DNA from 2 places in the Planococcus alpniumensis genome. Region 2 is predicted to be linked to the other one. Evidence: riboswitches for the same ligand, from Rfam matches in the RefSeq annotation. Region 2 holds a riboswitch; the other holds the start of a gene.
The links. Region 2 has a riboswitch for cobalamin ahead of G3255_RS04415 (cobalamin adenosyltransferase family protein). Riboswitches for the same ligand answer to the same signal wherever they lie in the genome.
Positions count from the first base shown of each region.

Region 1: another riboswitch for cobalamin. It lies ahead of G3255_RS17125 (acyl-CoA thioesterase); the one in region 2 lies ahead of G3255_RS04415 (cobalamin adenosyltransferase family protein).

Region 1 is NZ_JAAMTH010000001.1:3,370,824-3,378,900, reverse strand. Features, by position in the region: gene G3255_RS17135 (glutathione peroxidase) at 1-424, shown strand, start outside; gene G3255_RS17130 (DUF3934 domain-containing protein) at 497-685, shown strand; cobalamin riboswitch at 2,217-2,395, shown strand; gene G3255_RS17125 (acyl-CoA thioesterase) at 2,533-3,021, shown strand; gene G3255_RS17120 (ribonucleoside-diphosphate reductase subunit alpha) at 3,023-5,200, shown strand; gene G3255_RS17115 (ribonucleotide-diphosphate reductase subunit beta) at 5,207-6,253, shown strand; gene G3255_RS17110 (flavodoxin domain-containing protein) at 6,240-6,719, shown strand; gene G3255_RS17105 (hypothetical protein) at 6,793-6,975, shown strand; gene G3255_RS17100 (DUF1259 domain-containing protein) at 7,222-7,620, shown strand; gene G3255_RS17095 (hypothetical protein) at 7,741-7,950, shown strand; gene G3255_RS17090 (hypothetical protein) at 7,984-8,077, opposite strand, start outside.
Region 2 is NZ_JAAMTH010000001.1:870,588-878,664, reverse strand. Features, by position in the region: gene G3255_RS04450 (alpha/beta fold hydrolase) at 1-374, shown strand, start outside; gene G3255_RS04445 (ribonuclease E inhibitor RraB) at 514-837, shown strand; gene G3255_RS04440 (hypothetical protein) at 1,066-1,380, shown strand; gene G3255_RS04435 (hypothetical protein) at 1,562-1,972, shown strand; gene G3255_RS04430 (ferritin) at 2,040-2,537, opposite strand; gene G3255_RS04425 (halocin C8 precursor-like protein) at 2,897-3,682, shown strand; gene G3255_RS04420 (PF20097 family protein) at 3,792-4,040, opposite strand; cobalamin riboswitch at 4,232-4,411, shown strand; gene G3255_RS04415 (cobalamin adenosyltransferase family protein) at 4,580-5,122, shown strand; gene G3255_RS04410 (ABC transporter substrate-binding protein) at 5,119-6,078, shown strand; gene G3255_RS04405 (biotin/lipoyl-containing protein) at 6,259-6,708, opposite strand; gene G3255_RS04400 (alpha-ketoacid dehydrogenase subunit beta) at 6,723-7,745, opposite strand; gene G3255_RS04395 (thiamine pyrophosphate-dependent dehydrogenase E1 component subunit alpha) at 7,769-8,077, opposite strand, start outside.

The DNA of each region.
Region 1 (8,077 bases), 2.5 Mb from region 2:
CGAACGCTACAAAGGCCAGCCGATGGTCATCGTCAACACGGCGACTAAATGCGGCCTGCGCGGCCAGTTTGACGGCCTCGAAAAAATTTACCAGCGCTACAAAGATGAAGGCCTTGTCGTGCTTGGCTTTCCGTCCGATCAATTCGGCCAGGAAGTCGGGGAAGCGGCAGAAGCCGAAAAGTCGTGCCGCATGACTTACGGCATCACGTTTCCGATGCACGACATCATCAAAGTGAACGGAAAAGAAGCCCATCCGCTGTTCGATCACTTGACGTCGAACACGAAAGGCTTCCTGTCGAGCGGCATCAAATGGAATTTCACGAAATTTCTTGTCGACTCAAACGGTAAAGTCGTGGCGAGGTTCGCGCCGAAAGATACGCCCGATTCGATGCACAAAGACATCCAGAAAGTGCTCGAGGCCTAAACACGAACTGTTCACGAAAGCGGCGGGATGTGGTAAGCTGAACGTCACGATGAGTGAACGGGAGTGAAAGAAATGGGCAAAGCGAAAGCAAAATCAAAAAGCGGCGTAGGCCAAGGAACCGGCAAAAAAGGCTGGAACCGTTGGGAAAAAGGCAAAAACAAAGCCAAAAGTTTTAAGCCGTATACAAGCAAAGACAATAAAGAAGCCACGAACCAAAAAGGGAAACAGCCAGAAGCTGAATCTGAATGGGTCGATGGATAACAAAAGCCGCGCAGACAATTGCGCGGCCTTTTTATTTCCCGGGAAATAGATTACGTTGCGGGAAGCGGCGAGGATTTTGTTGCAGGAAGTGTCAAAGCAAGGTATTGAAAACCAAGGTGAAGCACAAATGAGCTCCCGAAATAAACACCATCTATCTTACCAATGCAAGCCTTAGGAAGGGATTCCCCAACCAGCCGGCAACTAATTAAACACGCACAGACCAATGAAATATCTTAGCCGGCCAGCGACAAGGGTGAGCCGAAGCAATAAGACAAGCCTCCTTCCTGGCTTATTGCGAAAGGCCAACCCAAAGCCAGGCGGCGATTAATAAAATGAAGCACAAAAAGAACGCCGAAACAATTTTTCAATCAAGCTCTCACTACCTAATGACATGCCCATCCCGGGAAGCGATTCCCCAACCAGCCGGCAACTAACTAAAGAAGCAGATCCGATTAAACGCACATTGAACAACGAAATCTCCCAGCCGCCAAGCGCAAAGGGGTGAGCCGAAGCCTTAGATAAATGTTTTATTCAAGCATCAGGTCAAACACCTTGCTCCCACATCTGCCACGCAGATGCGTCGCAAATGAATTGGCTTATTGCGAGAGGCCAACCCAAAGCCGGGCGGCGATTAATAAAATGAAGCACAAAAAGAACACCGATACAATTTTTCAATCAAGCTCTCACTACCTAATGACATGCCCATCCCGGGAAGCGATTCCCCCCACAAGCCGGCAACTAACTAAAGAAGCAGATCTAATTAAACACACACAGAACAATGAAATCTCCTAGCCGCCAAGCGCAAAGGGGTGAGCCGAAGCCTTAGATAAATGTTTTATTCAAGCATCAGGTCAAACACCTTGCTCCCACATCTGCCACGCAGATGCGTCGCAAATGAATTGGCTTATTGCGAGAGGCCAACCCAAAGCCGGGCGGCGATTAATAAAATGAAGCACAAAAAGAACACCGATACAATTTTTCAATCAAGCTCTCACTACCTAATGACATGCCCATCCCGGGAAGCGATTCCCCCACAAGCCGGCAACTATCTAAAGGAGCAGATTTAATTAGACCTACAAGAATTTATGAAATATCTTAGCCAGCCAGCGACAAGGGTGAGCCGACGCCTTAGATAAATATTTATTCAAGCATCAGGTCAAACACCTTGCTCCCACATCTGCTACGCAGATGCGTCGCAAATGAATCGGCTCAACTCCTTCTCGCCAATTCATTGGCTTGTTGCCAAAGGCCAACCCAAAGCAGGCTGGCGACTACCAAGATGAAGCACATACCAACGACCGAAACAGTTCCACAAGCAAGCGCACGCTATCTTCATTTAAACAAAAAAAATTGAGGAACTTCGTATCAAAAAATAACTACAAATGGAAAGGTTTCTACGAAAAACACGCCAGCGACTAGACCCTTTTTCGCTTTCTTCAGGAACTCCAAGAAAATCCTTGCGGCAAATTTCGAACTGGTCTATAGTGAAACTACAAGATTTGGTGATGATGCAAAAATTCAACACCATATATAGTGATACCGCAACAAAGGTGCCCCATATGGGCTGAATAGGGAATCCGGTGAAACCCCGGAGCTGTTCCCGCAACTGTAAGCGCAGACGAACCATGAAATCCCACTGTCCAATGGACGGGAAGGGCATGGCGAGAGTGACGCGCGAGCCAGGAGACCTGCCTTTGTTGTCGTTTTGCACTTCTCCGGGAATTGGGAAGGATGATAAAGGTTTGGTTTGTGGGGCCCAAGTATGCCCATATGATTGACTTGCCTTCATGTCCCCCATTCTCTCCGGAGAGTGGGGGCTTTTTTGTTTTTATAAGGAGGAATTCATCATGCATAGACAACAACTTCCGGCCGGCGTGTCCAGGACCATCCAGTCCCGGCTCGTCTTGCCGCCGGATACCAACCATATGGGCACCATTTTCGGAGGCACAGTCCTCGCGTATATTGATGAAATTGCGGCTATCGCGGCAATGAAGCATAGCCAGCGCGCAGTCGTGACCGCATCGATCGACAACGTCAATTTCCTGTCCTCGGCGAAAGTCGGCGACATCTTGATTTTGGAAGGCGTCGTCATTTCAACAGGCCGGACCTCGATGGAAGTGTACGTCAAAGCAGAATGCCAGCACATCGAAAGCGGCACGCGCAGTTTGACGACCACTTCGATTTTAACAATGGTGGCCGTGGATGCAGAAGGCAGGCCGACGCTGGTCGCAGGCGTAGTGCCGGAAACGGAAAACGAAAAACGTTTGTTTGAGAACGCACAGGAGCGAAAAGAACGCCGAATGATCGCAAATGAATACGCAAAGGAGCTGTGTTGAAATGACTTTAGGAGCAGTAGAACGCGATAGAAAAATTCAAGATGCACTTGACCGGGTGTCGATGGACGAGCCGCATTGGACATTTGAGGCGGCAGGATTGTATTTGGAGAAATTATACGAACAAGCCGCACAAACGCGCGGCTATAGCGCAGCGAACAAATACGATGATTTTTACGGGTTGATCGAGGGGCTGAGCCGACTCGGCATTTATTCGAAAGATTTGCTGGAAGCCTATTCCGAGGACGAAATCCGTGTATTAGGCCAAGAAATTGCGCCAGAACGCGATGAATTATTCAATTACATAGGCCTGTTTTTATTGGCGGATCGTTATTTGGCAAAAGACTATGACGGGCGTGTGTGGGAATTGCCGCAGGAGCGGTTTCTTGTGATCGCGATGACCTTGATGCAAAAAGAACCGAAAGTGCGCCGCTTGGAACTCGTCAAGGAAGCGTATTGGGCGATGAGCAATTTGTATATGACGGTAGCAACGCCGACTTTATCGAATGCCGGGAAAAGTTTCGGGCAAATGTCCTCATGCTTTATCGACACCGTAGCGGATTCGCTTGATGGCATCTACCAGAACAACTGGGATGTCGCGCGCCTGAGCAAAGACGGCGGCGGCCTCGGCGTTTATTACGGAAAAGTGCGCGCACTCGGCTCAGACATCCGCAAATTCAAAGGCAACTCATCCGGCGTTATCCCGTGGATCCGCCTGCTCAACGACACTGCCGTCAGCGTCGACCAGCTTGGCCAGCGCCAAGGCGCAGTGGCAGTCTATTTGGATGTATTCCATAAAGACATCATGAACGGCTTCTTGGATTTGAAAACGAATAATGGCGATGAGCGCCGCAAAGCACACGATATTTTCACTGGCGTCTCGATTCCGGATTTGTTTATGCAAAAATTGCAGGAAACGGATGAAAACGGCCGCAGCGTCGGCGAATGGCATACGTTCTGCCCGCACGAAGTTAAGCAAGTGATGGGCTGGAAAGACGATCAGGGCAATCTGCTTGGTTTGGAAGATTTCTATGACGAAATGGATCATAAATACTTTACTGAAAAATACGAGGAAGCGGTCAACCATCCTTTATTGGCAAGAAGATCGTTCCGTGCAATGGATGTTATGGCGCGCATCATGGTGTCGCAACTCGAGACCGGCACGCCGTATATGTTCTACCGCGACGAAGTGAACCGCCAAAACCCGAACAAGCACTTGCGCGGCATCGGCAAAACGTCTATCTACTGCAGCAATCTGTGCAGTGAAATCGCACAGAACATGTCGCCGACTGAAATCATCAAAGAATACAAAGACGAAGAAGGCAATTTGGTCACTGTGAAAAAACCGGGCGATTTCGTCGTCTGCAATTTATCATCCATCAATTTGCCAAGAGCGGTGCAAGCGGACGTTTTGTCCCGCCTCATTCCGATTCAATTGCGCATGCTTGATAATGTCATCGATTTGAATACCATTTCCGTCGGCCAGGCAGAAGTGACGAACCAAAAATATCGCGCCGTTGGATTAGGTACATTCGGTTGGCACCACTTGCTGGCGCTTCGCAGCATCCATTGGGAAACAGAAGAAGCGGTCGAGTATGCCGATACTTTGTACGAAGAAATCGCCTGGCACACAATCCGCGCATCTGCGGGATTGGCAGAAGAAAAAGGAGCCTTCAGCGAATTCAAGGATTCTGAATGGCATACGGGCAGCTTTTTCGAACGCCGCGGCTACAACAGCGAACGCTGGGACGCATTGCGCCGTAAAGTTGCAGCATCCGGTGTCCGCAATGGCTGGATGATGGCGGTCGCGCCGAACTCGTCTACCGCTAAAATCGGCGGTTCGACAGACGGCATCGATCCTTTGTATGCCGTCGAATACGCAGAAGAGAAAAAGAATTTCCGTTTTAATGTAACAGCACCGGATTTGAACCACCGGACGTATGACTATTACCGCCGTGCGCGCCACGTGCTGGACCAGAAATGGAGCATCCGCCAAAACGCCGCGAGACAGCGCCATATCGATCAGTCAATCAGTTTTAATTTGTATGTGCCGCACACGATCCGCGCCAAGGAATTGCTGGAGTTGCACCTCGAAGCGTGGAATTGCGGATTGAAGACGAGCTATTATGTGCGCAGCACGTCGCAGGAAGAAATCGAAGCATGCGAGGCATGTGAAAGCTAAGAAAGGATGAGGAGTATGCAAACTTTAACGAAACAACCATTGATGGATCCGGATGCACCGAACCGCTCGACCGCCATTGTCGGCGGGGCGAGCTCCGGCTTGCTCAATTGGAACGACATCGCCCATCCGCATATGTATGACTTGTACCAAGCGCTACTCGCGAACTTCTGGAAAGCGCAGGAAATCAATATGCAGGATGACATCAAAAACTGGGACTCACTATCGGATACCGAGAAAGGCGTCTTTTTGCGCATCAACACGCAGCTCGCGTCTCTTGACAGCCTGCAGACGCCGACGATGACCCAAGTAATGGACTATGTCAGCGATTCAAGCTTCAAGTCGATTTTTGCCGTCATCGCCCAGCAGGAAGCAGTCCATACCGAATCATATTCTTACGTGCTCAGCTCACTCGTGCCGCTCGATGAACAAAACCGGCGCTTTGATGAAGCGAAGAACGACCCGCTCGTCAGAAAGCGCAACGCACGGATCTTGTCTGCGTACGAAGCGTTCCGCAACGAGCCTGATTTGAAAAACTTATTGAAGCTTGCGGTCAATTCGATCAACTTGGAAGGCATTTATTTCTATGCGGGTTTTGCGTTTTTTTACCACCTTGCGCGCCAGCAGAAAATGCTCAAGACCAGCACGATGATCAGTTATATCCAGCGCGACGAAATGCAGCACGCCTATTTCGTTTCCCAGTTTATCCGCATCCTGATTGCAGAAAACCCGGAACTCGCGACAGATGACATGAACGACTGGATCCGCGATGAAGTGGCGCATGCAGTGGAACTCGAAAAAGAATGGGCCCAGCATATCCTCGGGGAAATCGACGGCCTGGATCTCGATGAGTTCAACGAATACGTCGAGTATTTGGCCAACAAGCGGCTGCGTCAAATCGGGCTCGGCAACCTCTATGAAACGCGCGACAACCCGATGCCATGGATCCGTGTCTTCGGCGATGATATGATGAACAGCACGAAGTCGGATTTCTTCGAACAGAAATCGCGCGCCTATACGAAAGTATCGGAGTCGAACGGCTTTGACGAATTATAAACCGAACGTCGCAATTGTCTATGCTTCTGCGACGGGGCATACCGAATGCCTCGCCCGTATGGTACTGGATGCATTCGTGCGGCAGGGGCTGCAGCCGGATGTTTTTCGAGTGAAAGAATTCAATCTTGCTGAACTATCTCGTTACGATATAGTTTTGGTCGGGACGTATACGTGGATGAACGGGGAAATCCCGAAGCAGCTGCACGGCTTGTTCGAAGCGATGGAACAGCAGGACAAGACGCCCATCACAGGCGTATTCGGCACAGGCGACCGCTGCTTTGCGACGTATTGCGGCGCGGTGGATCTGTTTCGGGACATGCTTCATGCGAAAACGATCTTAGCCGCAACGCTCAAAGTCGAACAGATGCCATCAGCGGATGACCGCCCGCGCTGTGACGCATTCGCGAAAAGCGTGCTGATGAAATACAGTCACCACCCAGGCCTTCTGTCGGCGGCTAACTCTTGAAATCTCTTTTAGTTTCTCCTTCTGGCAAGCGGGTATAGAGCTAATAAGGAACTAAAACAGAGGAGGAAGGCCAATGGCACAACAGAAATGGCTGAAAGTCGGCGCAGCGGCAATGCTGTCTACGGGAATGCTTGCTGGTTGCGGCGGCGGGGAAGACGAGCCGGAGATGGAACAGGAAACAGATGTCATGCCAGGTGAAGAACAAGGCGACTCTGATGACAATGAAGATGACGAAGAAGAAGAAGAAGAGGATTGATTTTGTATAAGTAGGTGTAGGCCTATAGTTTCTCTTTTTGGATGATTTGTCTTATACTATTCAAGAACGGGAAGCCATAGTATTTCCGGTCAAGAATCAATAATCACTGCTTCAAAATAAATAATTCCACTTTGGTAAAATGGAACAGACTATAGCGCTGGAACCAACGCCGAAAAAAGCCCTTGCTTGGGTTTTTTTCGGCGTTTTTTTCTTTTGCGTAACTTGGCTTTAAGAAAGGGGAACGATATGAAAATCGAACACACTATCATGGACCTGGCACAACAGGTCGGTAACTTGCTTGAGGCTGAAACCGAGACCACGGACATGGAATGCCTGATCAAGAAAAACCGGATCGTAACCATTCAATTGCATGATAAAAATTTTGATTGCACACTGGAACACGATATATCGTTTCGAAACCTGAAATCCGATGGCTCTGCCGAGAACAAAGCAGACATTTACCTGCTCCCTGAAGAAGTGCCGTTATTTACGCAAGCCTTGCAGCAATACCCGATAGCCTTGCCGACAGAATTTGAGCAAAGCATCGACTCGAATCCGAATATTGTGTGCCTGCGCCTAATTGCAGAGGAACCGCCGGAGAATTTCGCCGCACGGCTCGCTGCTGCATTGCGCCAGATCGATTAAATAGACAAAACCCGGACGCTTAGCGATCTGGGTTTTAATGTTCATCCTTTATTTGGAATATGAAAGTCCGCATGTTATGGTGGGCATGTTGAGACAAGGCATGCAAATGGAGGCTTGGACATGCGTGAATTTATAGTATATTTTATAGGATTTTTGGTGCTTGCAGCTTTAAATAGTTGGATGGATTACACAGAGCAAGGCACATGGCATTTACAAGAAAATATCCTTAAAGCTTTGTTCATCACGCTATTTATACGCGGCGGATTTTGGTTTGAGAAAAGGGTGAAAAGAAAAGAAGCGCAAGAACGGAAAGAGGCCAAACAAGAATAATCTCCTGGTTGGCGATGGTGTAAATTTCTCGTCTTACTTTTTAAATTCCAATAGCTTTATCAAATGGTCGAGGCGCAATGCAATATAAACCAATGACATGGCGGCGACTCCTTGCCAAATGCTGCCG
Region 2 (8,077 bases):
ATTCCATGGGAGGCGCAGCAGCCGCTATGTATGCCGATCAACATTTAGATCGTGTCAACGGACTCATATTGCTTGGGGCATACGCAGCAAGCAATGACTATTTAAGTGAATCCAACTTACCCGTTTTATCCATAAGCGGTTCAGAAGACGGATTAAGTACTCCTGAAAAAATTAAGGAAAACAGCTCGAACTTACCGGAAACAACAGATTTCATTGAAATTCCAGGCGGAAACCACGCTTATTTTGGCGTGTATGGTAGTCAGTCTGGCGACAATGAGGCTCAGATCACCGTTAGTGAACAACAAGAAATCATTGTCGATTTAATTATTGATTGGTTAGAAAATGATCATTCCTTAAGTCAAGGTGTATCATGAAAATTTATGAATTTGACTATTAATTAAAATGATCGACGTTTTTTCTTGATTACCTTCCTGATGAAGTAGTTTAATTGTAAAAAGCGGTAAAAATTAATGAGAAATAATTCACTACTCAAGAACTGAAGGAGACGAAAACATGACAGTATTTCCTAACGATGAAGATGGACAAGTATTGAAAATGTTATATAAACAAGGTGTCGATTTTAAAGAACCACAAAACCTTGATTTTGTGATAGCAGTTCCGGATCAAAAGAGTGGTGAAGTTGTTTTAGAAACATTAAGAAGTGATGGATTTACTTGTGAATTAGAACAAGATGAGGAAATGGAAGAATGGACTTGTTATTGTTTTATCACCATGCTTTTAAAGTACGAAGAGATAATTGCGATACAAAAACGATTGGACGAATTATGTAAGCCCTATGATGGATACACAGAGGGATGGGGACTAATGGTTAACTAAACTAACGTAAAAAAAGTGATTGGGTAGCTAGCGAGCCCTTAAAGCTAGAGTTTAAGGCTATGAAGCGAATTGGCTGTCATGAGCTCGGTATTTCACTGGGTCCGTGCCAGCCAATTTTTTTGAAGTACTTATTGTAATAGAAAATGAGGACAGTATCGACAATCGGCCATTATCAGTATTCGTAAATAATTAAAAGCAGCCGTAAAATAAAACCTAGGAGCACAGTTCATGAAAAGAATCTTCGCCATATTTTTCATCTCTGTATTGCTTATCGGAATCATCCTTGGGTCGACATATCTGTATAGTGAGCATAAAGAAAATGAAATGGCTGTCTTTCATTATGCAGCTGTAGAAGTAGCAAACTCTTATGATGAAAATGAGCCTTTATTTCACGGTGGTACTAACTATAATTATGGTCAAGGAAGGTATGTAGTTATCGTGAAAAATGAGCAGGGAAAAGAATACACTTATGAAGTTTTGCTAAATGATGATCGCTCTCTGTTTGAAATACACGACCTCACTTCTTACTTTTCAAGTTCTTAATAGCTTTCTTTGAGAGCAGTCGCTGTAAATATGGGAGCGAATGTGTAAAAAAATTTTCTTAGCGTCTTATGTTAGTCATCTTGCTGTGCTTGCTGTCTCATCCGCAGCTACACTAACCCGAAGGTTCATTTAAACAACCTTGGTAAACGGAGACACACCAAAATTCTTTTGGAGGAACTATATGAAAAAGTCTATCATCGGGGTATTCGGAGTACTATTTTTGATGTCAGGTTGTTCTAATGAAGCAGATTTCTTGGTCACTGAGATCTCAGAATACCAGCAAGCCTCCGACTATTACATGAAAATTGTTTTTACCCCTGAAGATATCCCTAACGGCACAAAGTTAGCAGCCGTTAAAGTTGGCGGCATTTCAATAAAAGAAGCTTATTTGCTCAATGTTTCTAATGTGAACTCTCCCAAAGAGTGGGAGAAAAACAAAATCAGCAAGCTCCCCGCTACTATCACTGATGGAGAACAACATGCTGTGTTATTGATTTCAGAAGATCCTCAACTTAAAGAGCAAGACCGATTACTATTTGATTACTCAAATGGCGGTCAAGTTGCATCGGTAGAATCCGATTTTCTTCAATAGCCCACCACTTCTTTCCATGAAAGCAAACAGCACACGCTAAGCCGTGTGCTGTTTGTTTTCTACCCAATTATTCTTCCAGTTTTCTTGCGGCAAACTCGTCGTCCATTTTCAGGAAATACTCGCCGCCTTCTTCGATGCCTTTTATGCGAATGATCATGTCGCGGAACATTTTTTCTTCTTCCATTTGCTCTTCGATGAACCAATCCAAAAATGAAAGCGTAGCATGTTCCTGCAGTTCGTCCGCCAAGCTTACCAATTTATAGATGTTTGCCGTCACTGACTTTTCCTGTGCAAGTGACGCTTCCACAACATCCAAAGCATTTTCATATTCGTTTCTTGGCTCTGTTAACGCCTGGAGTACGGGCTGTTCATCCATCGTTACCAAATAATGATAGAATTTCATCGCGTGTACATGTTCTTCTCGTGATTGGATCAAATAGAAGTTGGCAAATCCGTGATACCCTTTTCCTGAAAAGTACGAGGCCATCGCTATGTACGCATGTGCTGCCTGAAGTTCGTTATTGAATTGAGCGTTTAACGCTTCTGTCAAATTTGTTGGTAGCATGTTGAACTCCTCCTCTACTCTAGTTAGCGGTATTATAACACGTATGTTGATCAACTAATAAATGACAGACCGCTTCTGCTGCCCCTTATCAATAATGTGGGCAAGAAAAAGGGAAGCACGTTCTCATTCGGAATGCTTTATGGCTATTTATTTTTTTATAATTATTTTTAATTTTCAAAAAATAAGTTTAAAAGTTAAATAATTGGAAATTATAGTAAAGACACATTTGAGAAGGAGGGGAGGCACATGTTTGACACGAATTTGGAATTAGGCATTGTGTTGTTTCTGTTTATTTTCGCCTTGGTTGTTTCTTTCATGCTTATATCACAAAAGAGAAAAAATTAGGAGGCAGGTTAACTATGTCGATTAAATCGTTTGAGAAAGTCTTCATGTTAGTAGCAGTGGCCATTCTTTTGGTTTCATCAGCATTCAGTTCTGTAGGCGCTGCTCAAGCTGAAGGACCAATGTTTGAAAAAGGGACCTCAAATGTTAGTCAAAAGGAATTTAATCAAATCAGAAATACCTTGAAAAAAACGGATGAATACCAAGTTTATAAAAAGATCAGTAAAATCAATGCCATCTCCACTGATAACATCATCATCAACACAGTCCCAGGTCCTAAAGGCGATATCGCATATGTCGAATTTATCTTCGATGAACTTGCTAAACAAAGCGAAAACTTGGCTTACGTACAATTCACATATGATGTGGCAAACCGTGATGTCATCACAGACCAAGCCCTCTTTGCTAAACAAATGGATGACGACAACATCAACATCCAGGCAGTCTTCAACCTAGACGGAAAACAAACTGAAGTTTACAACGTAACGGTCGATAATGAAGGAGGCCTGTTGGATCAAGATGGCTTAGAAGTAAGCCATGAAGATTTTGTGGCCAATGCAGAAAAGAATATCAAAGGCGCTAGTCAAAATGCCAGTGAAAATGGCAACGAATTCACTGCGTATGCTTCTTTTTGTGAATATGCAGTAGGCGCTCTTTGCGGAACGGGCGGCGGTGTGGCGTGTTACGCTCTTGCTGGCGCTTTAGGAATCACAACAGGCCTTGGCGGTCTCGGACTTGCTGCGATATGTGCGCTTGTAGGAAGTGTTGGCTGTACAGCCGCTACTGATCAAATCTGCAATTAATGACTTGAACACTTCATTTATTCAAAGCAAAAAAGAGCAGCGACGTCGCTACTCTTTTTCTTATTTTGATGGAAAAACTGATCTGCTATTTTTCTCAAGTGAATACATGTTATTGTTCTTGTTCATTGCTTTCATAATCAATGATGACCTTCTTGCATGATTCACACAGAAAAGCATCGACATGATTAATGGAAAAACGGCTTTGTTCCGATAACAATACAGAACCTTTAGTCAGGCTCGGTTCAGCACTCAGTTTGGATACTTTCGGCACCCACGCGAGTCTTGTGCCACTCTGTATAAATCCTTTTTTCATTTCCGATTGGCAAAATGGACATGTCAGGCCATTGTGATTTTCCATAGTTCCCCTCCTTGAAGTTTTGCAATACCACTCACTTTCCTACTATTGTTCAATTACCCTCAAAAAATAGACCCTATGCCCAGCTGATAAAACTTTCATCCCCCTCCCCCTATTCTGTCGACTTATGCTCCAAACATTTTCGTCCAGCCCTCCTAAACTCAAATCAAAAGTGCTACACTGAAACTAAGTAAATAATCATGCAGGAAAAAGGTGCTGATTCGTCAGCGTAACAGGGAATCCGGTGAAAATCCGGAGCTGTTTCCGCAACTGTAAGTGCGTATGAAATAAGAGATGCCACTGGGGAGACCCGGGAAGGCCTTAGAGTAAAGCGATGCACAAGCCAGGAGACCTACCTTTTTCTGAACGTATTTTTGCTCTTCGGAAGATAAGAGGATCTACGGCAACTTTTTCCTATGGACAGCTTTGTGCTGGATATTCGCAATCGTGCCACTCTCTTCGTTGAGAGTGGCTTTTTTTGTCTCTTTTTTGAAAGCGATACGTCTGCTGATATTTACGGACACTATTTTGGAGGTGAACAGATGAAAAAAGACATGCGCTATTTGTGCTACCCGTTCATGAGGGAAAGTGCTTCAACGGTCGATTTCGAGATCCGCACCGATTCCTTGACGACGAGCATCGGCGAAGCCATATCAGTCAATGACAACCTGCAAATCATCGATGATTTGCGTTACCTGCAGCCGATGGTTTATCACTTGAACGGCTCGGTGCGCGGGAAACTCGCCATTACCGAACAAGACCTCGCCGATCTCAGTGACTTGTACGACCGTTACGTGGCGGAAGTGAAAGAAGAAATCGACCAGTTCGTCCTGCCGCAAGGAACGCACGGTGCATGCATTCTTCACGTATGCCGCAGTGAAGCGAAAAAGTCCGTCCGTGCCCTTCACCACGTAACGCTTGAGCGCGAAGTACCGGAGCATTTGATGGACTATGCCAACCTGCTCGCAAATGTCTTTTTCGTGATGGCTGTCTACGCCAATAAACGGCACAGCGTCGATGAAATCCGGTTTGTCAGCAAATCCTATCCAACAAAACGCATGAAGAAAAAGGAGACTCACTCGTGAAAATCAAATCATTTCTCTTACTCAGCATTCCACTCGCTTTAACACTCGGTGCTTGCCAAGATGATACTGCCGAAGCACCAGCTACAGAAGAAACAACAGAAGAATCGTCAACTGAAACTGCAAGCGACGCACCGTACACCGTCACCGATGACCGCGGCGAAGAACTCGAATTCGAGCAAGCGCCTGAAACCATCGTGTCACTTATCCCGAGCAACACCGAGATCGTCTTTGCACTCGATGCCGGAGATCAATTGGTCGGCGTAACTGACTATGACAACTACCCGGAAGCGGCACAGGACATCGAACGCGTCAGTGATTCCGTTGAATTCAATGCCGAGAAAATCATCCAGCTCGACCCGGATGTCGTCCTGGCTTATTCAACCGGCGAAGCGCCACCTGCCCTTTCCCAGCTTGAAGATGCCGATATTCCGGTATTCGTTATTGAATCGGCTACTTCATTCGACGAAGTATACGGCGATATCGAACAAATCGCCTCTGTTCTTGCCAAGGAAGAAAAAGGTGCTGAAGTGATTGAAGGCATCCAAACGCAAATCGAAGATGTCCAGGAACGCCTCGCAGCGGTCGAAGAGCAAAAAGAAGTCTACGTGGAAATCAGCCCGTCCCCTGAAATTTACACAACCGGAAAATCGACGTTCCAGCAAGAGATTCTGAACCACGCCCAAGTGACCAACGTTTTTGATGATCTGGAAGGCTGGCCGAATATCTCTGAAGAAGAAGTCATCACCCGCGATCCGGAAGTCATTTTAACAACCGTGTCTTATGTGGAAGATGCCGTTGGTGATATCGAAGCACGCGACAGCTGGTCGGCTGTTGAAGCGATCGAGAACGGCGAAGTGCATTTCATCGATTCCGACATCACTTCCCGCCCTGGGCCGCGCATTGGCGAAGCCGTGCAGTTAGTTGCGGAAACGGTGTATCCGGAAATAATGGAATAAGACTATTCATTCACGCTTCACTCAATAAGCACAGACATTTTTCAAGCTATTTCACTGCTTATAAAGTCGCGCGTAATAACGGCGTAAGTGCTGTTCTCACTCTGGTTCAGAGGGAATGAATAATCTATTCATCAATAAAAAAAGGCGCAACCGATCAAGTCGGTTGCGCCTTTTTTCTATTCATAATCCCGCTTCATCGCGGATGTCCTGCTCGGTAATCGCCCCGCCCTTTCCAGTGCCATTGACGTCTTCAAGTTCAACGCCCAGTTCTTTCGCGAGATGACGAAGTCTCGGCGACACGCGGGTAAAGCTCGCGGTCTCTTGTGACGCTTCGTTTTCCTCTGCCTGTTCGAGATGGACTTTTTCGGAAGCCCCCGTGTTCTCGGCAGCTTGTCCTTTTGGGTCGATGACTGCAAGCAATGTGTCAGCTTTGGCGGAATCTCCACGCTTTACGTGAATTTTCTTCACCGTCCCGCTCGTTTCGGCACGAATTTCCGACACCGCTTTTTCCGTCTGCACTTCACAAAGCACGGTGCCTTCTTCGACGTAATCGCCTTCGTCCACAAACCATAGCACAATCAAGCTCTCATCTGTATCTTCAGACAGCTTCGGCAACGTTACATCATGCATTCCCTAGCCTCCTTTTACGCTTCATCCATCATCTGTTTGACTGTCTCGACAATTTTAGTCGGGCCTGGCAAGACAAAATCTTCGAGTACATGGCTATACGGAATTGGCACATCTGGAATTGCCAAGCGTTTGATTGGCGATTCGAGTTCATAGAGCGCTTCTTCCGAGACGATGGCCGCAATTTCTGCGGTCATGCCGTACGAGCGGTAATCTTCATCGACGACGACCAGCCGATGCGTTTTCTTCACTGAATTGATGATGGTATCTTTATCGATTGGGGCCAAGGAGCGCAGGTCGATAACTTCCGCTTCGATACCGTCTTTTGCGAGACGTTCAGCCGCTTCCATCGCGAAATGCGTCATCATCTGAATGCCGACGATCGTCACGTCTTTCCCTTCACGCATGATGTTCGCCTTGTCGAGTGGGACGGTATACGATTCTTCCGGCACATGGCCGACCGCATAATCGAGCTGGTCCATCCAGCCGAGGCCCTGCAATGATTTGTGGAACATGAAAACGACCGGATTGTCATCGCGAATTGCAGAGGTCATCATGCCTTTCAAATCATATGGCGTACTTGGTGCCACCACTTTCATTCCCGGCATATGGGCGAATGTCGCATACAAAGTTTGGGAATGCTGCGCGGCGTCGCTATAGCCTCCACCGACCGCGGTCATGAGCACCATCGGCAAGCGTACATTGCCGCCGGACATATAAGGAATCTTCGCCATATGGTTGTAAATCTGGTCCATGCAAACACCGAAGAAATCAACGAACATCAATTCCGCAATCGGCCGCATGCCTTCTGCCGCTGCTCCAATCGCCGCACCGATAAACGCTGTTTCGGAAATCGGGGTATCGAGCACGCGCTCCGGCCCGAATTTTTCCATCAAGCCTTGCGTTGAACCGAAAATGCCGCCGTATTTTCCGATATCTTCACCGAGCACGAATACGTTTTTGTCGTTCTCCATCTCCTGGGCAATTGCTTCCGCCATCGCTTTATTGCCCGTCAGCATTCTTTTTTTCGCTGTCTCCATTTCGGATAGGCTCCTTTCCGGATTTAAGATGTAAAGACGTCATCCAATGCGGCTTCAGGTTTCGGATAATCGCTGTCGTGTGCGAACTGATACGCTTCATCAACTTCTTTTTTGGCTCGAGTTTCGATAGCTTCCAGTTCAGATTCATTCACTTGTTCTGCATCCAATAGCTGCTGTCGCAGTTTCATGATTGGATCGCGTGCGCGAAGTCCAGGCACTTCTTGTTTGTCGCGGTACAGTTCCGGGTCGCCTTGGAAATGGCCGAGGAAACGGAAAGTCTCGATTTCGATGATTGTCGGGCCTTGGCCGTTGCGCGCCCGGTTGACCGCTTC